DNA from 2 places in the Actinoplanes sp. NPDC051513 genome. Region 2 is predicted to be linked to the other one. Evidence: predicted binding sites of a transcription regulator. Region 2 holds the regulator's gene; the other holds the start of a gene.
What was found. Region 2 encodes HspR, which represses chaperone genes until heat shock. Its sites were predicted from a motif close to TTGAGTNNNNNNNACTCAA; they were not measured.
Positions count from the first base shown of each region.

Region 1: a site for HspR is predicted at 8,804-8,822, ahead of lon (endopeptidase La). Genes of this name have one in related genera too.

Region 1 is NZ_JBITDW010000002.1:87,673-99,377, forward strand. It holds gene ACIA5D_RS05735 (glycoside hydrolase) at 1-1,016, shown strand, start outside; gene ACIA5D_RS05740 (BadF/BadG/BcrA/BcrD ATPase family protein) at 1,013-2,017, shown strand; gene ACIA5D_RS05745 (beta-glucosidase) at 2,026-4,323, shown strand; gene ACIA5D_RS05750 (patatin-like phospholipase family protein) at 4,311-5,237, opposite strand; gene ACIA5D_RS05755 (TolB family protein) at 5,266-6,126, shown strand; gene ACIA5D_RS05760 (ABC transporter permease) at 6,278-7,447, opposite strand; gene ACIA5D_RS05765 (ABC transporter ATP-binding protein) at 7,444-8,361, opposite strand; gene ACIA5D_RS05770 (hypothetical protein) at 8,380-8,508, shown strand; gene ACIA5D_RS05775 (hypothetical protein) at 8,513-8,746, shown strand; gene lon (endopeptidase La) at 8,897-11,149, shown strand; gene phoU (phosphate signaling complex protein PhoU) at 11,208-11,705, opposite strand, start outside.
Region 2 is NZ_JBITDW010000007.1:420,393-432,097, reverse strand. It holds gene clpB (ATP-dependent chaperone ClpB) at 1-809, opposite strand, end outside; gene ACIA5D_RS25015 (sugar efflux transporter) at 958-2,175, shown strand; gene ACIA5D_RS25010 (cation:proton antiporter regulatory subunit) at 2,246-2,743, shown strand; gene ACIA5D_RS25005 (cation:proton antiporter) at 2,755-3,963, shown strand; gene ACIA5D_RS25000 (hypothetical protein) at 4,104-4,574, shown strand; gene ACIA5D_RS24995 (FAD-dependent oxidoreductase) at 4,575-5,660, opposite strand; gene ACIA5D_RS24990 (heat shock protein transcriptional repressor HspR) at 5,824-6,258, opposite strand; gene dnaJ (molecular chaperone DnaJ) at 6,280-7,476, opposite strand; gene grpE (nucleotide exchange factor GrpE) at 7,544-8,188, opposite strand; gene dnaK (molecular chaperone DnaK) at 8,185-10,074, opposite strand; gene ACIA5D_RS24970 (ABC transporter) at 10,429-11,705, shown strand, end outside.

The sequences.
Region 1 (11,705 bases), on a different contig from region 2:
ACGAGCGCATCCCGCTCAAGCACGGCGTCATCGGCCAGGAGACGCAGGGGCCGGGCGGGTTCTTCATGTCGCTGCGCTCGATCCACATCTACGAGGACATCATCCGTGACCTCGACGCGGTCGCCCCGAACGCGGTCATCTTCAACTACACGAACCCGGTGAACATCGTGTCCCAGGCGGTCACCCGGTTCACCGACCGCACGATCTGGTCGATGTGCGAGGGCCCCATCACGTTCCCGAACACGGTGCTGCGGGCCGCCGGTCTCGACCCTTCCAAGGCGAACGTGGTCATGGCCGGGGTCAACCACAACTGCTGGTCATACGAGCACACGTACGAGGGCCAGGACCTCATTCCGCTGCTCGACGCCGCGTGGGAGGCGCGCAAGGACGACCCGGCCCTCGACATCCACGCGAAGCGGATGCTGCGGCTGGCCACCACGATGCGGTCGGTGCCGGCCGACTACTTCCAGTACTACTACTTCCGCGAGGAGGTGCTGCGCGAGTCGCAGGCCGCCCCCATGACGCGAGCCGAAGTGTTGCTCGCGGCGCTGCCCGGCTACTGGCAGCACTACGAGGAGCAGATGCTCGCCGACGTCCCTTCCCTGGACCCGGCCCGGTCGCGGGGCGGCATTCACGAGCTCGAGCTGGCGATCGACGTGATGAGCGCCTACTACAACGACAAGAGCGCCCGGCTGCCGGTCAACCTGCCCAACATCGGCGGCGCGCTGCCCGGCTTCGACGAGGATGTCGTCGTGGAAGTGTGGTGCACCGTCGACGGGCAGGGCGTCCGCCCGTTGCCGCAGAAGCCACTGCCGCATGCCGTACGGGGGCTCGTGCAGCAGCTCGCCGAGTTCCAGTACCTCGCGGCCGAGGCCGCGTGGAAGGGCACCCGGGCCGACGGCATCCGGGCGCTGGCCGCCAACCCGATGGTGCCCACGCTCGCGGTCGCCGAGGAGCTGTACGACGAGATGGCGTACGCGCACCGCGCCTACCTACCGGAGCGTCTGCTCAAATGAGCCGCGCGTACCTGGCCGTCGACGCCGGGAACTCCAAGACGGTCGCCCTCGTCACCGACGCCGAGGGCGCCGTCCTGGGCCGCGGCCGCGGCGGCAACGGCGACATCTATGGCGCCGCGAGCATTCCCGACGCGCTCGAGGCCGTGTTCGGCGCTGTCGGCCTCGCGCTGGCCGGCGCCGGCATCACGCCCGGCGACGTCGCCTCGGCCGCGTTCCGGATCGCCGGCGTCGACTACCCGGAGGACGCCGAGTTCTGGGACGGCCACGTGCACGAGCGGCTCGGCGGCCTGGGTCGCTGGAGCGTCAAGAACGACGCGTACGCCTCATTGCGGCTGATCGACGGATCGGGCGTCGCCGCGTCGATCACCGTCGGTACCGGTCCCGCCGTCGCCGCCCGTGCCAAGGACGGGCGCGAGGAGCACTCCGGCTTCTTCGTCTTCGACCACCTCGGCGGCAGCGGGCTCGGCGACGCCGCACTCCGGGCGGTCTGCCGCGCCTGGATGGGAATCGGCCCGGAAACGGCCCTCACCTCGTCGATGTGCTCGTTCTACGGCGTGGCGGACGGCTGGGAGCTGCGCCATGCCTTTACCCGGCGGTTCGGCGCGCGGCCGGCGTCGGACCTGTGGCAAGCGTCGCGGCTCGTGCTCGTAGCGGCCGGCGCCGGTGACGCGGTCGCCCGGGACATCGTCGCCGCGCAGGCCGAGGCGTTCGTGAAGTACGCACAGTGGTGCAGCCGGCGCGCCGGCGTCGAACTGGCGTCCGGCGAGCTGCCGGTGCTGCTCAACGGATCGGTCGCCACCTCCGAGCACCCGGCGATGCGCGACGCGCTCACTCTTGCGCTCGGCCGCGTCGCGCCGGCGGCGCGAGTGGTTGTCGCCGACGCGTCACCGCTGAGCGGCGTCGTACTCGACGCGCTTGCCGAGGGCGGCGTCGCTGTCGGCCCCGACCTGCTGGCCCGGGTGCGCGACAACCACCCGCACGACTTCCTCACGACCTTCTAAGGAACCCCATGATCGACATCGCCGCCCTCACCCTGGAGGAGAAGGCGTCCCTGCTGTCCGGCCGCGACGACTGGTACACCGAGGCCATCGACCGGCTCGGCCTGCCCGCGATCGAGGTCGGCGACGGCCCGCACGGGCTGCGCAAGGAAACCGGCGTCGACATGGTGTGGGTGCCCGCGACCGGGTTCCCGACCGCGTCGGCGATGGGCGCCTCCTGGGACCGCGACCTCGTCCGCCGGGTGGCGGTGGCGATCGGCGAGGAGGCCCGGGCCGAGGGCGTCCAGGTCGTGCTCGGGCCGGGCGTCAACATGAAGCGGTCGCCGCTGTGCGGCCGCAACTTCGAGTACTTCGCCGAGGACCCGCTGCTCTCCGGTGAGCTCGGCGCCGCGTACGTGCAAGGGTTGCAATCGGTCGGCGTGGGGGCGTCGCTCAAGCACTTCGCCGCCAACAACCAGGAGATCGAGCGGACCCGGATCTCGGTCGAGGCCGACGAGCGGACGCTGCGCGAGATCTACCTCGCCGCGTTCGAGCGGGTCGTGACGACCGCCGATCCGTGGACCGTCATGTGCTCGTACAACCGGCTGCACGGGGTGCACGCGTCGGAGAACCGGTGGCTGCTCACCGACGTGCTGCGCGACGAGTGGGGGTACGACGGGCTGGTCGTCTCCGACTGGAACGCCGTCCACCACCGCGTCCGCGCGCTGACCGCGGGGCTCGACCTCGAGATGCCCGGCGCCGGCGGCAAGACCGACGCCGAGATCGTGGCCGGCGTGCGCTCGGGCGAGCTCGACGAACGCGTCGTCGACGCGGCGGCCCGCCGGGTGCTGCGCCTGGTCGCCCGTGCCTACCCGGGCGCCGATCTCGTGAACGGGCCGGTCATGGATCTGGGGGTGACGCCCGGTGACCGCCTGTCCCGTGAGCAGCTTGTCCTTCTGCGTGCCGACGAGCACCACGAGCTGGCCCGCGAGGCGGCCGCCGGCTGTGTGACGCTGCTGCGCAACGAAGGCCCGGCGCTGCCGATGGATGCCTCAGGCGCCGACCAGGTCGCGGTTGTCGGCGCATTCGCCGCGCATGCCCGCATCCAGGGCGGCGGATCGTCGGGGGTCGACCCGACCCGGGTCGACAACGCGCTCGACCTGCTGAACGAGGCCTTCGGCGACCGGCTCGCGTACGCGCCCGGGTATGTCCACACGCCCGAGGACGCCTACCAGGACGACCTCGACGCGTATCTCGCGGCCCACGACGCCGCTTTCGTCGACGACGGGACGGGCCCGGCGCGCCGGTCGGCCACGCTCGCGAAGGCGCTGCGCCTGGCCGCGGCGGCCGAACGTGTCGCCGCCGGTCCGCTGTCGGCGCGGGCCGTCCGGCTCATCGACGATGCGGTCGCGGTGGCCGGGAGCGCCGACGTGATCGTCGTCTTCGCCGGGCTGCCCCTGGCTTTCGAGCAAGAGGCCGACGACCGTACGACGCTCGCGCTGCCCGCCGACCAGATCGCTCTCCTCGGGCGGCTGGCGGATCTGCGGGAGCGGACCGGCGCGCGGCTGGTCGTGGTGCTGTCCAACGGCGCGGCCGTGACCATGGACCCGTGGCACGACCGGGTCGACGCGATCGTCGAGGCCTGGCTGCCGGGGCAGGCGGGGGCGGGCGCGGTCGTCGACGTCCTGCTGGGCCGGGTGAATCCCGCCGGGAAGGTCGCCGAGACGTTCCCGCTGGCGCTCGAGGACACCCCCGGCTACGTGACGTGGACGGGGGAGCGCGGCACCGTGCTCTACGGGGAAGGCGTGTTCATCGGGTATCGCTGGTACGACGCGCTTCGCCGGGCCGTGCGCTACCCGTTCGGCCACGGGCTGTCGTACACGACGTTCGAATACGCCGACCTCGACGTCGAGACCGCCGATGCCGTACGCGTCTCGTGCACGGTGACGAACACCGGCGCCCGCGCCGGGCGTGAGATCGTCCAGCTCTACGTCGGCGACCCCGACGCCGCCGTCCGCCGGCCCGTGCGCGAGCTGCGCGGGTTCGAGAAGGTCACCCTCGAGCCCGGAGAGAGCACGCGCGTCTGTTTCGACCTCGCCGGCCGCGACTTCGCCTACTGGGACGTCGCGGCCGACCGCGGCGACGGCCGCTACGGCGCCTGGCGGCGCGAAGGCGGCGAGTTCGTCATCGAGGTGGGCGCCTCGTCGCGCGACATCCGCCTGCGGACCGGCATCGAGCTGCCCGACGACCCCGGCCTCGCGCCGCTGGTGCCCGACGAGCGGCTGCTCGAGCTCGGCTCGTCGCGCTTCACCCAGGGCTACCGCGGGTAGCCCGCGTCGTCGAGCGCCTTGGTGGCGAGCTCGCGGCCGAGGGCGACCATCTCGGCGGCGCGGTGGAACTCCATCACGCCGCCCGCGGTGACCGGCACCGCGATGTGCACGTCCGGCGGCAGGCCCGCCATCCGGTACCGGGCAATCATGTCCTGCATGGCGTCCAGCGAGCTCGTGATGACGTCCGCCAGGCGCAGATCGGCCGGAAGGGCAGCCTCGGCCACCTCCGCGACAGCCTCCGTCGTGGCCGGGGCCGCCGGATCGCCGGCGCGCAGCTGTATCGCGTGCCGCAGACGGGTCCGCCACTCCGCCGAACGCGGGCGCTTGGCCGCGGTGCGGATCGGAGCGGCGGACTCGTGATCGGGCCGGCGGGCGAGCAGCGAGACGGCCACGGTGAGATCGGCCGGCACCGAGGCGGTCGGCTCGATGGGCACGGGGTTGAGCAGCCCGCCGTCGGCCAGCACGCGGCCGTCGGCGACCACCGGGGTGATCAGCCCCGGGATGGCGATCGACGCCCGGATCGCGGAGCGCAGCGAGCCCCGCTGGAACCACACCTCACGCCGGGCCGTGATGTCGGTGGCCACCGCCGTGTACGGGATCGGCAGGTCCTCGATCTGTGTGTCGGTGAGAAAGGCGTCGAGGTGATCGATCAGCCGGTCCGCCGTGATCATGCCGGGCGCGGACCACTTGGGGTCGAACAGCCGCAACACGTCACGCTGCTTGAGCCCGGTCACCCACTCGGTGAACTCGGCCAGCCGCCCTGCGGCCATCACCCCGCCGACCAGGGCGCCCATCGAGGAGCCGGCCACCGCCACGATCTCGAAGCCGCGCTCGCCGAGCACCTCGATGACGCCGATGTGCGCGAATCCCCGCGCGCCACCGGAACCCAACGCCAACGCCACCCGCCGCGACACGATCCGATGCTAGTGGGAGTCTTTCCCGATGGGGAACGCACGCAGTCTCGCCGCCGGCCAGGTCTGCCGCATTTACACGTACGAAGTGAGCACCGGCGCGACGACGCCGGCGCACACCGGCTCGACCGTGTTGTTCGAGGCGCCGAACTGGACCGCGGACGGCGACCTGATCGTCAACGGCGACGGACTGCTCTGGCGCCTGCCGGCCGACGGCTCGGACCCGCCGCGGCAGATCCCGCTCTCCGGGGTGCCGGGGTTGAACAACGACCACGTGCTCGCGCCCGGCGGCGAGACGATCTACGTCTCCGCCGACGACGGGCACATCTACGAAGCGCCGCTGAGCGGTGGCGCGGTGCGCCGGGTGACCCACGAAGACCGCCTGCATTTCCTGCACGGCATCAGCCCGGACGGCGCGACCCTCGTGTACGTGGGGATCGAGCAGCACCGATGGGAGGGCGCCGTCCTCTTCACGATCGGCCGCGACGGCGGGCCGTCCACCCGGCTGACGGACGGCGGACCGGACGACGGCCCCGAGTACACGCCGGCCGGCGACTGGATCTATTTCAACACCGAGCGGTTCTCGGGCCACGCGCAGATCGCCCGGATCCGCCCGGACGGTCGCGAGCCGCAGCAGCTCACCGGCGACGAGCGGGTCAACTGGTTCCCGCACTTCGCCCCCGACGGCGGCCGGGCGGTCTACCTGAGCTACCCGCCCGGCACCCTGGGCCACCCGGCCGACCGGCTGGTCCAGCTGCGGCTGGTCGACGGCGACGCCTGGGACGCGCCGCGAACGCTCGCCGAACTGCCCGGCGGCCAGGGAACCATCAACGTCAACAGCTGGTCCCCGGACGGGAGCCGCTTCGCCTACGTCGACTATCCCGCAGGCTGAAGCAGCTTCTGCGCCGGCTGCCATGGCCCGGTCGAGGTGGCTGGTTGCCGCGGGTGCGGCCCGTCGCTGACCGCCGGTATCTCGCAATGTGGCGACCGCTCTCAGCCAGCGGGACCCTGCTTCCACCTGCCCGCACCCACTCATGAGGTGTCTAGGCGGCCCGCCAGGCGTCGCGCAGGCGGACCCGGGCGCCGCTGCGCAGGACCGCGTTGCTGTAGATGCGCGACGCGATCCAGAGCAGCAGCGGGATGACCGCGATGATGCCGGCCAGGGCGACCGCGGCCTGCCAGGCCGGGACCACGCCGAGCGCCAGCCGGACGGGCATCAGGGTGGGCGCGAAGATCGGGATCAGCGAGAGCACGGCGACGAACTGGGAGTCGGGATCGGACGGCAGGATCGAGATGCCGATGACGTAGCCGACGATCAGCAGCATCATCACCGGCGTGACCACGGCGGTGACCTCCTCCTGCCGGGAGACGAGGGAGGCGACCGCGGCGAAGGCGAGCGAGTACGCGGCGTAGCCCAGCAGGAACCAGATGATCAGCCAGATGATGGTGCTGAGCGCCGCGGTGATGTGCAGGTCGAGCGAGCCGGTGGCGAGGCCGATCGCGACGCCGGACAGGGCGATGACGGCGACCTGGATCAGGCCGACGACGCCAAGGCCGAACACCTTGCCGACCATGAGCTGCCGGGGTCGTACGGTGGCCAGGATGATCTCGACGACGCGGCTGGACTTCTCCTCCACGACGCCCTGGGCCACGGCCTGCCCGTTGAGCAGCAGGGCCATGTAGATCAGGATGCTGGTGAGGATGCCCAGGATCAGCTGCTGGCCGTTGGCGTTCTTGGGCGGCGACAGGGGGGTGACGGTCACCGCCGCCGCCGAGATCGAGGCGGCGACCTTGGCCGGTTCGCCACCGAGGGCGGTGACCTGCTGGTCGAGCACCGTGCGCTGGGCCACGAGCTGGAGCACCGACTGGAGCCCGTCGTCGATCTCGCTCTTGACCACGACCTGGATCGGGCTCGTGCCGGTGACCAGCAGCGCGTCGAGCGTGCCGGCGTCGACCTGAACGCGCCCGGTGGCCTCGTCGACGTCGTGGGTGCGGACGTCGACGTTGATCGAGGCGGCCGTCGAGGTGAGCGCGGGTGTCAGAGCGGCCGCGGCCGGGGTGACGCCGACATCCAGATAGGACGGGCCGTTGTCGGCGAGTTTCGCGATCAGGGCGATGCCGATCAGGATGAGGACGCTGACCAGGGTCGCGATGCGGAAGGCCTTGGAGCGCAGCCGGGTGGCGATCTCGCGGCCGGCGATCAGCCAGATCATGCTGGTTCTCCCTCGGTGGGGGCGCTGACGATGTGCCGGAACAGATCGGTCAGGGAGGGGCGGCTGCGGGCGAACTCGTGCACCGGCCCGGTGGCGAGCGCGGCCCGGAGGATCGCCTGGTCGTCGGCGCCGTCGTCGAGGGCCAGCCGGGTGCTTGCCTCGGACTGGTCGAGGACGGTGACGCCGGACAGCCCGGCCGTCCATCCCGGCGGGGCGGCCGGCGCCTTGACGACCAGCTCCTCCGGCCCGCCGGCCCGGAGCTCGTCGACCGTCCCGGCCGCGACCATGCGGCCCTGCCGGACGATGCCGACCCGGTCGCAGAGACGTTCGACGAGGTCGAGCTGGTGACTGGAGAACATCACCGGCACGCCGGCGTCGGCCTTGTCGCGCAGCACGCCGCTCATCACGTCGACCGCGACCGGGTCGAGGCCCGAGAACGGCTCGTCGAGGACCAGGATCTCGGGATCGTGGACGAGCGCGGCGGCCAGTTGCACGCGCTGCTGGTTGCCCAGCGAAAGCTTGATCAGGTCGTCGTCGCGGCGGGCCGCGACGGCCAGCCGCTCGACCCAGACGTCGACCGAGGCGCGCGCCGCCGCCGGTGACATGCCGTGCAGCCGGGCCAGGTAGATCAGCTGTTCGGCGACCTTCATCCGGGGATAGAGCCCGCGTTCCTCGGGCATGTAACCGATCTTCCGGCGGGTGCCGCGGTCGAGCGCGTGGCCATCCCACCGCACCGCGCCCGCGTCCGACGCCAGCACGCCGAGAACGATGCGCATGGCGGTGGTCTTGCCGGCGCCGTTGCTGCCCACGAGGCCGAAGATCTCCCCGGCGCGCACCTCGAAGGTGATGCCGTCCAGGGCGATGACGTCGCCGTAGCGTTTGCTGACCTGATCGATCTCCAACTGGCGTCTCACGGAAAATGTGATATCACTTTGATAGAGGACGGGCAAGACCCGGCCGGAAGAAGAGAGGGGACAATCATGGTCTCCAACCTGCTCGTCGTGCTGTGCGCCGATCGCGACACCCAGCCGGTCGTCAACACCGGCACGCTCTACCACTGACCCCATGGCAGAGCGCAAGAGCATCCTGCTGCGGCTGGATCCGGCCGTTCACGATGCCCTGGCCCGGTGGGCCGCCGCCGAGCTGCGCAGCACCAACGCGCAGATCGAGTACCTGCTGCGGCGGGCGTTGCAGGCCGAGGGCCGGCTGCCCACCGACGCCGGGCGGATGCGGCGTCCCGGACGCCCCCGCCAGGAAGCGACGGGCGAGGCGGGCGAGGCGGGCGAGGCGGACCGGTAGCGGCCGGGCTGTTTTTCGCTCGCAGTGAACGCCGGAAGACAGCGCGACGCTCCGCGGTTGAGTCGGCCGTACTCAACTTCTCGGAGGTGCCCGGTGTCCACCAAACGACTCCCCGTCTTGTTCCTCGACGACATCGTGCTGCTCCCGGGCATGATCGTCCCGATCGAGCTGGACGAGGCCGCCCAGGCCGCCGTCGACGCGGCCCGCACCTCGGCCGGTTCCGAGCTGCTGATCGCCCCGCGGCTCGAGGACCGTTACGCCACCCACGGCGTGGTGGCGAGCGTCCGGCAGGTCGGCAAGTCCCGCGGCGGATCGCCCGCCGCCGTGCTGCGTACGGGTGTGCGCGCCCGCATCGGCAGCGGCGTGACCGGGCCCGGCGCCGCCCTGTGGGTCGAGGCCGAGCCGGTCGAGACCGCGGCCCCCGGCGAGCACGCCCGCGAGCTCGCTGCCGAATACAAGCAGCTGGTCGTCTCCGTGCTCGAGCGCCGCGAGGCGTGGCAGGTCATCGAGTCGGTCAGCGCCATCGACGACCCCAGCGACCTGGCCGACACCGCCGGCTGGGCCTCGTACCTGACCAACGACCGCAAGCGGGAACTGCTGGAGACGCCCGACGTCGAGGCCCGGCTGCGGCTGCTCGTCGAGTGGACCAAGGACTTCCTGGCCGAGTCCGAGGTCAACGACACGATCGAGCAGGACGTTCGCGAGTCGGTCGAGAAGCGCAACCGGGAGTACCTGCTGCGCGAGCAGCTCAAGGCGATCCGCAAGGAGCTCGGCGAGGGCGAGCCGGACGGCAAGGACGACTACCGCGCCCGGGTGGAGGCGGCCGACCTGCCCGAGTCGATCCGTGAGGCCGCGCTGCGCGAGGTCGGCAAGCTCGAGCGGGCCGGCGACCAGAACCCCGAGGCGGGCTGGATCCGTACGTGGCTCGACACGGTTCTCGACCTGCCCTGGAACGTCCGTACCACCGACGCCACCGACCTGGCCGCCGCCCGGGCGGTCCTCGATGCCGACCACCACGGCCTGGACGAGGTCAAGGAGCGCATCGTCGAGTACCTCGGCGTCCGCGCCCGCCGCGAGTCCCGCGGCCTGTCGGTCGTCGGCGGCCGCGGCTCCGGCGCGGTGATCCTGCTGGCCGGTCCGCCCGGGGTCGGCAAGACCTCGCTGGGCGAGTCGGTCGCGCGCACGCTCGGCCGCAAGTTCGTCCGGGTGGCGCTGGGCGGCGTGCGGGACGAGGCCGAGATCCGGGGCCACCGCCGTACGTATGTCGGCGCCCTGCCCGGCCGCATCGTGCGGGCCATCAAGGAGGCCGGCTCGATGAACCCGGTCGTGCTGCTCGACGAGGTCGACAAGGTCGGCAGCGACTACCGCGGCGACCCCGCGGCGGCGCTGCTCGAGGTCCTGGACCCGGCGCAGAACCACACGTTCCGCGACCACTACCTCGACCTCGACCTCGACCTGTCGGACGTGCTGTTCATCGCGACCGCCAACGTCCTCGACACGATCCCGCAGGCGCTGTTCGACCGGATGGAGCTCATCTCGATCGACGGCTACACCGAGAACGACAAGGTCGCCATCGCCCGCGACTTCCTGGTGCCCCGGCAGCTGGAGCGGGCCGCCCTGTCTCCCGGCGAGGTGACGGTCACCGACGACGCTCTCCGCGAGATCGCCGCGAACTACACCCGCGAGGCCGGCGTACGGTCCTTCGAGCGGTTGCTGGCCAAGGCGTTCCGCAAGGCCGCCCTGCGCGAGCTCCCGGCGACCGTCGAGGCCGCCGACCTCAAGGACCTGATCGGCCGGCCGCGGTTCATCCCCGAGTCGTCCGAGCGGACCGCCGTCCCCGGCGTGTCCACCGGCCTGGCCGTCACGGGCATGGGGGGCGACGTGCTCTACATCGAGGCGTCGCTGCTGCCCGGCGACAAGGGCGGGTTGTCGGTCACCGGGCAGCTCGGCGACGTGATGAAGGAGTCGGCGCAGATCGCGCTCTCCTACGTGCGAGCCCACGCCGAAGAGCTCGGCATCTCGCCGGAGCAGCTCGACCACCCGATCCACCTGCACGTGCCCGCGGGCGCGGTGCCCAAGGACGGGCCGTCGGCCGGGGTCACGATGACGACCGCGCTGGTCTCGCTGCTGCTCGGCCGCAACGTGCGGGCCGAGGTCGGCATGACCGGCGAGGTTTCGCTCACCGGCCGGGTCCTGCCGATCGGGGGCGTGAAGCAGAAGCTGCTCGCCGCCCAGCGGGCCGGCCTCACCGAGGTGTATCTGCCGCAGCGCAACGAGCCCGACCTCGACGAGGTCCCCGCCGACGTGCTGGCCGCGCTGACCGTGCACGTCGTCTCGGACGTCCGCGAGATCCTGGGCACGGCCCTGGAGCCCGTGTCGGCCGGCCTCGTCGCGGCGGCCTGAGCGGCTGAGGCCTGAGGTCTGAGCGGTCGACGTGGGCGTGCAGCCCGGCGTCGGCCGCTCAGTCTGTCTTGCCGACGACCAGGAGCATCACGTGGTGGCCGACGTTGACGGCGTGGTCGGCGAACCGCTCGTAGTAGCGGCCCAGCAGCGCGCCGTCGACGGCGGCCTCGACGCCCAGTGGCCACTCGGAGCTGAGCATCACCTTGAACAGCTCGCTGTGCAGCTGGTCCATCGCGTCGTCGTCGCTGTCGAGCCGGCCCGCCACCTCGGCGTCGCCGTCGGCCAGCGCTGCCACGATCTTCCCGGCCAACTCGTCGGCGACCGTGCTCATCGCCCGGAACATGACCGTCAGCTCGGGTGCGACCGCGGGCACCGGGTGCCGGCGCAGCGTGGCCCGCGCGACGTGCGCGGCCAGGTCGCCCATGCGCTCGAGGTCGGCGGCCGCCTGCAGCGCGCTGAGGGCCACCCGCAGCTCGTCGGCGACCGGCTGCCGGCGGGCGATGAGGTCGAAGACCCGGTCGTCGACGACGCGGTAGAGCACATCGATCTCGGCATC
Region 2 (11,705 bases):
CCGCGGATCTCGTCGAGGACGCTCTTGAGCCGCTCCTCGAACTGGCCGCGGTACTGCGCCCCGGCCACCATCGCGCCGAGGTCGAGGGACACCAGCTTCTTGTCGCGCAGGGTCTCGGGCACGTCGCCGGCCACGATCCGCTGGGCCAGGCCCTCGACGATCGCGGTCTTGCCGACGCCGGGCTCGCCGATCAGCACCGGGTTGTTCTTGGTACGACGCGACAGGACCTGCACGACGCGGCGGATCTCGGCGTCCCGGCCGATCACCGGGTCGATCTTGCCGTCGCGGGCGAGAGCCGTCAGGTCGACGCTGTACTTCTCCAGTGCCTGGTACGTCTGCTCGCCGTCGGGGGTGGTCACCCTCCGCTCGCCGCCGCGCACCTGCGGAAACGCCGCGACCAGCGATTCCTCGGTGGCGCCGGCGCCCTTGAGTGCCCGGCCGACCGCGCCGCCGACCCGGGCGAGGCCGGCCAGCAGGTGCTCGGTCGACACGTACTCGTCGCCGAGGGGCTGGGCGATCAGCTCGGCCTCGCCGATCGCATTCACGAACTCACGGGACAGCGAAGGCTCGGCGGTGCTGGCGCCGCGGGCCGAGGGAATCTGCTCGATGGACCGCACCGCGGCGCGGCGCACGTCGGCCGGGTTGGCACCGACGGCGCGCAGCAGCGCGGGCGCGGTGGAACCGCCGGTGTCGAGAAGGGAGAGCAGCATGTGCCACGGCTCGACCGTCGCGTGCCCGCGGCGGCCCGCGTCGGCGACGGCGCCGGTGATGACGTCGCGGCTCTTGGTGGTCAAACGTTCGGCGTTCATCGACTCCACCTGATCGGAAGAACTTGAGCGGGTGCCACTCAACTCTAAGAGCCTAGGACCACCTCGACAACGTCACTGCCCGAACGGCCGTGACGGTGGACACCAACCCTTCCGGGAGAGCACCCATCCCGCCGTAACGTAACGAATCATGGCCGCACCACCCCTGACTCGCCGTATTCTCCCGCTCTCCCTGGTTTTCGTCGTGGTCGGCCTCGCGACCTCGTTCGTCGGTCCCTATCTCGCGCTCTTCCTCGCCGAAGGCGTCCACGCCGGCCCGATCCGCACCACGGCCTTCCTGATCGTCGCGCCGATCTCCGGCGTGGCCGTGTCGTGGCTGATCGGCCGCATCTCCGACCGCCGGCCGATCCGGCGCCAGTTGCTGATCATCGCGGCGCTCGCCGGCGCCCTGGGCACCGGCCTCACGGCCGTCCTGCGGGACTACTGGGCGGTGCTCGCGGTCACCGTGACGCTCACGGCGATCGCCGGGTCGCTGTTTCCGCAGAGCTTCGCGTACGCCCGGCAGATGCTCCAGCAGAAGGATCCGGCCCGAGCCGCCTTCGGGATCAGCGCGCTCCGCACCCTCTTCTCGGCGGCCTGGGTGGGCGGCCCGCCGCTGGCCGCGCTCATCCTGGCCGCACACGGCTTCGGCTGGACGTACGGCCTCGCCGCCGCCCTCTATCTGCTCGGCGCCCTGCTGATCTTCACGATGCTCCCGAAGGCGCAGGCTCAGGTCACCGGCGCGGCCGAGGTCACCGGCAGCGGCCGGGACGGCAACCCCCTCGCGCTCTTCCTGATCATCGCGAGCTTCACCGTGGTCACCACCGCGTCCACGCTCAACGTCCAGGCGATGCCCCTGTTCGTGCAGAACGACCTGGGCGGCACGATCAGCCAGGCCGGCCTGATCCTGGGCATCTGCGCGGCGCTGGAGATCCCGATGATGCTGGTCCTCGGGGCGCTGACCATCCGCATCCCGGCCCGCCGGCTGATCTTCGTGGGCGTGGTCTGCGCGGTCGCCTACCAAACAGTCGCCGCCACGGCCACGCACGTCTGGACGCTGGCCGCTGCCCAGGTCCTCCAGGCCATGGTCATCTCGACGGTGGGCGCGCTGAGCATCTCGTACGTCCAGGACATGATGCCCGCGCACCCCGGACGCGCCACCACCATGGTCACCAACACGTTCCCGATCGGCCAAATCGTGGCGGCGCCGCTGTTCGGCCTGGCGCAACACTTCGACTTCCGCCTCGCGTACGCCTTCAACCTGGGCCTCTGCGTGGTGGGCCTGCTCCTGCTGGTCGCCAGCGGCCGGGTACGCACCGTGCCACGGAAGCGGATCATCCAAAGGGAGCCCGCGATTTCCGCGGCATAAAGCCGCATAAGTCGCCCAGAGAGCCCATAGTGGAAAGGTGCCTCGCGGAACATCCAGTACCGTTGCACGCGTGCGCGTACGGGTGGAACAGACTCCGCTGCCGGGGATAGGCGTCCGGCATGACCTGGTCACCTCGAGCGGCCGTACGGTCGGGGTGGTCTCGCACCGCAACGGCCGCCGCGACCTGGTCCTGTACGACGTGGACGACCCCGACTCCTGCCTCGCGTCGATCCCGCTGACCGACGGCGAGGCCGAGGCGCTCGCCGATGTGCTCGGCGCGTCCCTGATGCTCGGCCAGCTCGCCGGTCTGCGCCAGCAGGCGGCCGGCCTGCTCACCGAGCAGATCGCGCTGCCGGCCGGCTCGCCGTTCGTGGGCCGTCAGCTGGGCGACACGAAGGCCCGCACCCGCACCAGCGCGTCCATCGTGGCCGTGCTGCGCGACCGCGAGGTGATCGCCTCGCCCGGCCCGTCCTTCGTCTTCGAGGCGAACGACGTCGTGGTCGCGGTCGGCACCCGCGAAGGCCTGGACGGCGTCACCGCCATCCTCGCCGGCGAACGCGACGACTAGGCCCCCGAACCGTGCACAGTACGACGATCCTCCTGATCGAGGTCGGCGCGCTGCTCTTCGCGCTGGGCATGCTCGGCCGCCTGGGCCGCCGGGTCGGCCTCTCCCCGATCCCGCTCTACCTGCTGGCCGGTCTCGCCTTCGGCCACGGCGGGATCGTCCCGCTCTCGGCCAGCGAGGAATTCATCCGGGTCGGCGCCGAGATCGGCGTCATCCTGCTGCTGGTCATGCTGGGCCTGGAGTACTCCGCCACCGAGCTCGTCGGCAACCTGCGCGCCGCCGCCCCGGCCGGGGTGATCGACGGCGTGCTGAACGCCCTGCCCGGCGCCGGCTTCGCGTTCCTGCTCGGCTGGGGCTGGCAGGCCGCCCTCGTGCTGGCCGGCATCACCTGGGTCTCCTCGTCCGGCGTGATCGCCAAGGTCCTCGGTGACCTGGGCCGCCTCGGTAACCGCGAGACCCCGGTCATCCTGAGCGTGCTGGTCATCGAGGACCTCGCGATGGCCTTCTACCTGCCGCTGGTCACCGCCGTGCTGGCCGGCGTGGGCCTGGCCGGCGGCGCCAAGGCGCTCGCCGTCGCGGTGGTCACGGTGATCGCCGTCCTGGTCGTGGCGATCCGCTACGGCAGCACGATCAGCAAGTTCATGTCGGTGTCGGATCCCGAGGCGCTGCTGCTCAGCGTGCTCGGCCTGACGCTGTTCGTGGCCGGGGTGGCCGCCGAGCTCAAGGTCTCGGCCGCGGTGGGAGCGTTCCTGGTGGGCATCGCCCTCTCCGGCCCGGTCGCACACCACGCCACCGAGATGCTGTCGCCGCTGCGCGACCTGTTCGCCGCGGTCTTCTTCGTGTTCTTCGGCCTCTCCACCGACCCGGCCGACATGCCGCCGGTGCTGCTCCCGGCGCTCGGGCTCGCCGCGCTCACCATGGCGACCAAGGTGCTGACCGGCTATCTCGCCGCGAAGCGGGCCGGCATCGCCCTACCCGGCCAGTTGCGCGCCGGACTCGCGCTCGTGCCGCGGGGCGAGTTCTCGGTGGTCATCGCCGGTCTGGCCGTGGCCTCCGGCGTCGAGCCGCGCCTGGCCCCGCTGGCGACCGCCTACGTACTGATCACGGTGATCTCCGGCCCGCTGCTGGCGCGCCTGCCCGATTACCAGTGGTTCAAGAACTTTGTGAGACGCCGCATGGCCGTACGCCGGAGGCCCGCGAATCCTCTTCCCGCAGGTGAGTGACGATGGTTACAGTCAAGGCTGCATAATGCTACTGACCAGTATCCGATTGTGACCCACTAGCACTTCCGTAGGAACTTTGGGCGCGCTAGCGTTCGGGCTCGACAAGTTGTGTTAATCGGACTTTACGGCGGGGCGGCGGCGTGACAGTGCGTGAGTCGGCTTTCTACGGGTTCGCGAACCCGGTCGATCCGCGACCGGAAGAGTTGCAGGCCTGGGCATATCAGCCTGAGTCTGTACCGCTCGACGCCATGCCCCCCGACTGGGATCTTCTGATCGCCGGTGACGTCTTGGCGCCCACGCTCTTCGAGCTGGCGATGGACCGCCAGTGCCCCGCGCGCCGCTTCGCCCAGCACTGCATGTACATCTACGCCGCCGACGGCGTCCGGCAAAATGCCACCAACCAGCGCAAACGCCGCCTCAAGAAGTATGTCGAGCGTGCCGAGGAGGTCGGCGACGAGCCCATGTCCATCTGGGCCCACAACTGCCGCGTCCTGATGAGCCGGCCCGAGGCCTTCGACTACTCCGAATGGATCGAGGGCGGCCTGGTCCGCCACCCCCGACGCCTCGGCATGTTCGGCCGCACAACGGGCGGCGGCACGTTAGGGCGCTGATCAGCCCGCGGCAAACGACAGGAACATGTCGGCAAGGCGGCGGGCGCCATGCGGCTCGAAGAGGCTGACCAGGTTCGCCATCGACTCCTCGGCGGCCTGCCGCGCCCGCGGGAACATCGCCGCCTCGTAGGCGCCCAGCGCCGCCTCCACGTCCGTGGGGTGCGCGATGATCGCGTGCGCCAGCTCGGCGCCGTCCTGCATGGCGAGATTCGCGCCCTCTCCGGCGAAGGGCGACATCAGGTGGGCCGCGTCCCCGATCAGCGTGACGCCGGCCGTCCGCCCCCACCGATGCCCCACCGGCAGGGCGTAGATCGGCCGCGGCGTCAGCGTGCCCTCGCCCGCCGCGATGATCTCGCGCAGGTCCGGGTGCCAGTCCGCGAAGTGCGCGACCAGCACCTCCCGGCTGATCTCCCCGGTCGCCCAGTCGGACGGCTTCTTCACCGCCACGTACGCGCAGATCTCGTCGCCTGGCTCCTTGTGGGCGAGGATCCCTCGCTCGTCGTCCAGCGCGAACAACGACCCCGCCCCGACCACGGCCGCGACCCGGGGCTCGGCCGGGATCCGGAGCTCCACGAACGAGAGCCCCGAGTACACCGGCTGGTCCGGCGAGAGCAGCGACCGGATCCGCGACCAGGCGCCGTCCGCTCCCACGAGCAGCTCGGTCACTTCCGTGCGCCCGTCCGCGAAGGTCAGCTCGTGCCCGCCGTCGACCGGCCGCACCCCCACGACCCGCGAGTTCCACCGCACGGTCCCCTCGGGCAGCGAGTAGAGCAGCAGATCCCGTAGCGCCCCGCGCTCGATCTCGGGCCGCTCCCCGTTCCCCTCCTCGTCGAACAGCACCGCCGCGTGCTTGTCGAGCACCCGGGTGGCGTCCCCGCCCTCCAGCACGTGCCGCGCGAACTCGTCGAAGACGCCGGCCGCCCGCAGCGCCATCTGGCCCGACTCCTCGTGCATGTCGAGCATCCCGCCCTGGTGCCGCGCGTGCGGCGACGCATCCAGGTCGTAGACGACGGACTCGATCCCGTGCACCCCCAGCACCCGCGCCAGGGTCAGCCCGCCCAGCCCGGCTCCGACAATCGTGATCATCCTCGTGCTCCTCTCCTCCGGCCCCCGACCAGCCCATCACCGCCGGAGACCCGTCCGCAGGCGCTTTGCCCGGCCTTCACGCTACACGAACACGTTCGCTACGAACATGTTCGTCACGCCACAAAGAGAGCGGCCCTCTCCGGGAGGCGAGGGCCGCCAGAAACTATTTGTCGGAGACTCGGCGCGGGCGCCAGACGACCAACGCCGTGGACGGGCGCTCCTGGCGCACCAGGTCGCGGCCCGAGTACGGGCTCTCCATCTGGGCGATCCGGGCGTACGCCTCGTCGAGCTGCGCCTCCAGCTCGTGCAGGCGCTGCTGCAGGTCGCCGACCAGCTGCTCGAGGCCGATGATGCGCTTGATGCCGGCCAGGTTGACGCCGTCGTCCTGGCTCAGCCGCTGCACCTCGCGCAGCAGCGCGACGTCCCGCTCGCTGTAGCGGCGGCCGCCACCGCCCGCCCGGCCGGGCTGCACCAGCCCGAGCCGGTCGTACTGGCGGAGGGTCTGCGGGTGCATGCCGGCCAGCCGCGCGGCCACGGAGATGATCAGGACCTTCGCGTCGGAGGCCTGCTCGACCGAGATCTCAACCTCTTCATACATGTGCCACCTCCCGAGAACGTCCTAACTGCCCCGGCGCACGCGCGCCTCGAGCCGTTCCCGCCCGACCGGCGGGGTCAGTTTCGCGAAACGCTCCAGCGCGTCCCGTGCTTCCCCCGTGACGCCATCCGGCACCTGCACATCGACCGTGACGATCAGGTCGCCGGGTGGTCCGTTCTTGCGGGCCACGCCCTTGCCCCGGGCCCGCAGCTTGCGCCCGCTCGGCGTGCCGGGCGGGACCCGCATGGTGACCGGGCCGTCCAGTGTGGGCACCCGCAGGTCGGCGCCGAGCACCGCCTCGGCGATGCTGATCGGCAGGGTCAGCGTGAGGTCGTCGCCGCTGCGGCCGAACAGGTCGTCGGGACGGACGGCCACCTGCACGTACAGGTCGCCGGACGGGCCGCCGCGATCGCCGGGCTCGCCCCGGCCGCTGAGCCGGATCCGCTGACCGTCGGCGACGCCGGACGGGAAGCGGACGTTGATCGTGCGGCTCTTGGTCACCCCGCCGGTGCCGCGGCACTCGGGGCACTTCTCGTCGACGATCGTGCCCGCGCCCTGGCACTCGCGGCACGGCTCGGAGAAGCTGAACGACCCTTGGTTCCGCGAGATCAGGCCGCTGCCGTGGCACTGCGGGCAGGCGCGCGGCGTGGTGCCGGGCTTGGCGCCGTTGCCGTGGCAGGTGTCGCACTCGCCGGCCGAGCGCAGCGTCAGCGGCAACGTCGTGCCGCGTACCGCCTGGGTGAAGTCGAGGGTCACCTCGGTCTCGACATCGCGCCCGCGGCGCGGGCCACGCCGGGCGGCCCCGCCGCCCGGACCGCCGCCCGAGAAGATCGAGCTGAAGATGTCGGAGAAGCCGGCGCCGCCGAACCGGCGGTCGCCCGCGCCGCCCTGGGCGCCGGCGTTGGAGAAGCCGCCGAACAGGTCGGACGGGTCGAACTGCCCGCCCGGTGAGCCGGAGCGCGCGCCCCGGCGGAAAGCGCCGGAGCCGAACAGCGAGCGCATTTCGTCGTACTCTTTGCGCTTCTTGTCGTCGGAGAGGACGTCGTAGGCCTCGGACGCGGCCTTGAACTTCTCCTCGGCCTCCCGGTTGTCCGGGTTCCGGTCGGGGTGCAGGTCGCGGGCGAGCTTGCGATATGCCTTCTTGATCTCGTCGGTTGAGGCGGACTTGTTCACGCCGAGCACGGCGTAGAAGTCCTTCTCGAGCCAGTCCTTCGAGCTCATCTCGTCCACCTCCTCCTAGCGGTAGTCCCGCCCACCGCGTCGCGGTGGGCGGGACGAGCCTGTGAGATCACTCGGGGTCGGCGACCGCGACCAGGGCGGGCCGCAGCAGCCGCTCGCCCAGGGTGTAGCCCCGGCGCATGACCTCGATGCAGGTCGGCTCCGTGACATCGGCGGAGGTCTGGTGCGCGACCGCCTCGTGCCGGTTCGGGTCGAAGGGGTCGCCCTTCTCGCCGAACGCGGTGAGCCCGAGCTTGCCGGTCACCGCGGTGAGCGATTCCGCCACCGAGGCGAACGGTCCGACCAGGTCACCGTGCTCCCGGGCCCGGTCGATGTCGTCGAGCACCGGCAGCAGCGCGGTGAGCACCGCTCCCGTGGTGAGCTCGGCGGCGGCCGCCCGGTCCCGGTCGACCCGCTTGCGGTAGTTGGCGTACTCGGCGGTGATCCGCTGCAGGTCGTGGGTCCGCTCGTCGAGCTCGCCGCGCAGCGCCTCCAGCTCCACACCCAGGGCGGGCGTCTTGGCCTCCTCCTCGACGGTGGTGGCAGCAGCGCCCTCCTCCGGGTCGGCGGCGCGGTGGGCGCCGCCGGAGGTCTTGTCCTGGACCTCGGCGGTGCCCTTCGCCTTCGACTCGGCCTTCGGGTCTATCTTGCGGCGGTCCCGGATGACGACCCGCTCGGTCGCCTGACCGTCGTTCTCGTCGTCCGCGGCAGTCACTTCTTGTCGTCCTCCACGATCTCGGCGTCGACCACGTCGTCGCCGCCCCCGGCCGGGCCGGCGCCGGTCGCGCCCGCCGCGCCGGGACCACCGGTCGCGCCATCGGGCGCCTGGGTGCCGTCCGCGCCGCCGGCGGCGGCCTGCGTGCCGTCACCCTGCGAGTAGAGCAGCGAACCGGCCTCCTGGGAAACCTGCGAGAGCCGCTCGTGCGCCGACTTGATCTTCTCGATATCGGAGCCGCCGAGCGCGCCGCGCAGCTCGCCGAGCGCCTCGTTGATCTTGCTCTTGCTCTCTTCCGGCAGCTTGTCGCCGCTTTCGGCCAAGAACTTCTCGGTCTGCCACTGCAGCTGCTCGGCCAGGTTGCGGGTCTCCGCGTCCTCGCGGCGCTTCTTGTCCTCGTCCGCGTGGTCCTGAGCGTCGCGCATCATGCGCTCGATGTCGTCCTTCGGCAGCGCGGAGCCGCCGGTGATCGTCATCTTCTGCTCCTTGCCCGTGCCCAGGTCCTTGGCGGACACGTGCACGATGCCGTTCGCGTCGATGTCGAAGGAGACCTCGATCTGCGGGACGCCGCGCGGGGCCGGCGCGATGCCGCTGAGCTCGAAGGTGCCGAGCTTCTTGTTGTACGCCGCCATCTCGCGCTCGCCCTGGAAGACCTGGATGAGCACGGAGGGCTGGTTGTCGTCGGCGGTGGTGTAGACCTCGGAGCGGTGCGCCGGGATCGTCGTGTTGCGCTCGACGAGCTTGTGCATGATGCCGCCCTTGGTCTCGATGCCCAGGGACAGCGGGGTGACGTCGAGGAGCAGAACGTCCTTGACCTCGCCCTTGAGCACGCCGGCCTGCAGCGCTGCGCCCACGGCGACGACCTCGTCCGGGTTGACGCCCTTGTTGGGCTCCTTGCCGGTCATGCTCTTGACCAGGTCGGCAACCGCCGGCATACGGGTCGAGCCGCCGACCAGGATGACGTGGTCGACGGCGGAGAGCTTGACGTCGGCGTCCTTGATCGCGGACTCGAACGGGCCCTTGCAGCGGTCGAGCAGGTCCTGCGTCATGCGCTGGAACTCGGCCCGGGACAGCGACATGTCCAGGTGCAGCGGGCCGTCGGGGCCGGCCGTGATGTACGGCAGGTTGATGCTGGTCGTCGTCGCGGCGGACAGCTCGATCTTCGCCTTCTCGGCGGCCTCACGCAGACGCTGCAGGGCCATCTTGTCGGCGCCCAGGTCGATGCCGTGCTCGCCGCGGAAGGTCTTGACCAGGTGGTCGATGATCCGCTGGTCCCAGTCGTCGCCGCCCAGGTGGTTGTCGCCGGAGGTCGACTTGACCTCGATAACGCCGTCGCCGAGCTCGAGCAGCGAGACGTCGAAGGTGCCGCCGCCGAGGTCGAAGACCAGGACGGTCTGCTCCTTGGAGCCCTTGTCCAGGCCGTAGGCGAGGGCCGCGGCGGTGGGCTCGTTGACGATGCGCAGAACGTTCAGTCCCGCGATCTCGCCGGCCTCCTTGGTGGCCTGGCGCTGCGCGTCGTTGAAGTACGCCGGGACGGTGATGACCGCGTCGGTGATCGTCTCACCGAGGTACGCCTCGGAATCGCGCTTGAGCTTCATCAGTACCCGCGCCGAGATCTCCTGCGGCGTGTATTTCTTGCCGTCGATGTCGATCGACCAGTTCGTGCCGACCTCCCGCTTGACCGAGCGAATGGTCCGGTCGGGGTTGGTCACCGCCTGGCGCTTCGCGACCTCGCCCACGAGCACCTCGCCGTTGCGGGCGAAGGCGACGATGGACGGGGTCGTCCGGGAGCCCTCCGCATTGGCGATGACGGTGGGCTCGCCTCCTTCCAGAACGCTGACGCAGGAGTTCGTGGTGCCGAGGTCGATGCCGACCGCACGTGCCATGGTGTTCCTCGCTTCTTACTGAGCTCGGTTCGGTACAAAGGTTGAGTGGAACCGACTCAATGATGCCACGGGCCCGCCACTCGTCAAATCCAAGTTGAGCCAACTCGGCGCAAGTGCGTTCCCCGCCAGCACTTCGGTAGATACCTGTCCGGTCACGGCATACCGGCACCTGTTGTCCTGCATGCATAGATCGGGCACTCTTTACCCGTGACGACGCACGGTGACGCGGTCGGTCCATCGGCCATCGCCGCCGTGGACGCCACAACGCAAGAGCCCGCCGGCTCGGAGGAGAAGGGTCTGACGAGCGCGGTTCCGACCGATGCCGGGAACAACTCTGATCCTACGGAAGCCGTCGTGCCCCGTCAGCCACATCCCGATCCCGAGCCGGACGCGCCGTCGCCGGACGATGCCGCGATCGCGGAGAGTGATCAGGAAACCAAGATCGAGTTACCGGAAACGTCCCCCGAACCGGTCGAACACCAGGCGGTAGCGGTAACGGAAAGTTCACCAGAGCCGCCGCTGGTCGAGCCGCCCCCGGCGGTCGGGCATCTCGCCACCGCGCTGAGCCGGCTGCGCGCGGCGATCGGCGGCGCCTCGTACCCCCTGGTCATGCCGTCCGCCGAAGAGGCCCGCCGGGTCGGCGCCGCGCTGGTCGCCCAGCTCGACGACTACCTGCTGCCCCGCCTGGCCCGGCTCGACGCGCCGTTGCTGGTCGTCGTCGGCGGCTCCACCGGCGCGGGCAAGTCGACCCTGGTCAACAGCCTGGTCCGCACCCCGGTCAGCGCGGCCGGCGTGCTGCGGCCGACCACCCGCTCGCCGGTGCTGGTCAGCAACCCCTCCGACCTGGCCTGGTTCCGCCAGGGTCAGTTGCTGCCGGGCCTGGTGCGCACCCCCGAGTCCAGCGCCGACCCCCGTACGCTGCAGATCGTCTCCGCCCCCGCGCTCGGCGCCGGCCTCGCGTTCCTCGACGCTCCCGACGTCGACTCGGTCGTCGAGGGCAACCGCAAGCTGGCCGCGCAGCTGTTCGCCGCGGCCGACCTCTGGCTGTTCGTGACCACGGCCGCCCGCTACGCCGACAACGTGCCGTGGGAACTGCTGACCACGGCCCGGCTACGCGGCACGGTCATCGCCCTGGTCCTCGACCGGGTCCCGACCGAGGCCGCCGGCGAGGTCACCGCCCACCTTCAGGAAATGCTGGTCGCGCGCAACCTCGGCGCCGCGCCGCTGTTCGTGCTGCCCGAGACGACGCTGGACGGCCAGGGCCTGATCGCCGAGGACGTGATCGGCCCGCTGCACGACTGGTTCGGCCAGCTCGCGGCCGACGCCGGCGCCCGCGCGGCGGTGGTGCGGCAGACCCTCGACGGCGCGCTCGCCGCGCTCGGGCCCGCGGTCGAGGGCCTCGCCGACGCCGCCGACGAGCAGACCGTGGCCACCCGCGCGCTCGACGAACGGGTCACCGTCGCCTACCGCACCGCCCGGCAGACCGTGGTCGAGGGGCTGCGCGACGGCCGGTTGCTGCGCGGCGAGGTGCTGGCCCGCTGGCAGGAATTCGTCGGCACCGGCGAGTTCATGCGCACCCTGGAAAACCGCGTGGGCCTGCTGCGCGACCGCTTCGTCTCGGCGATCACCGG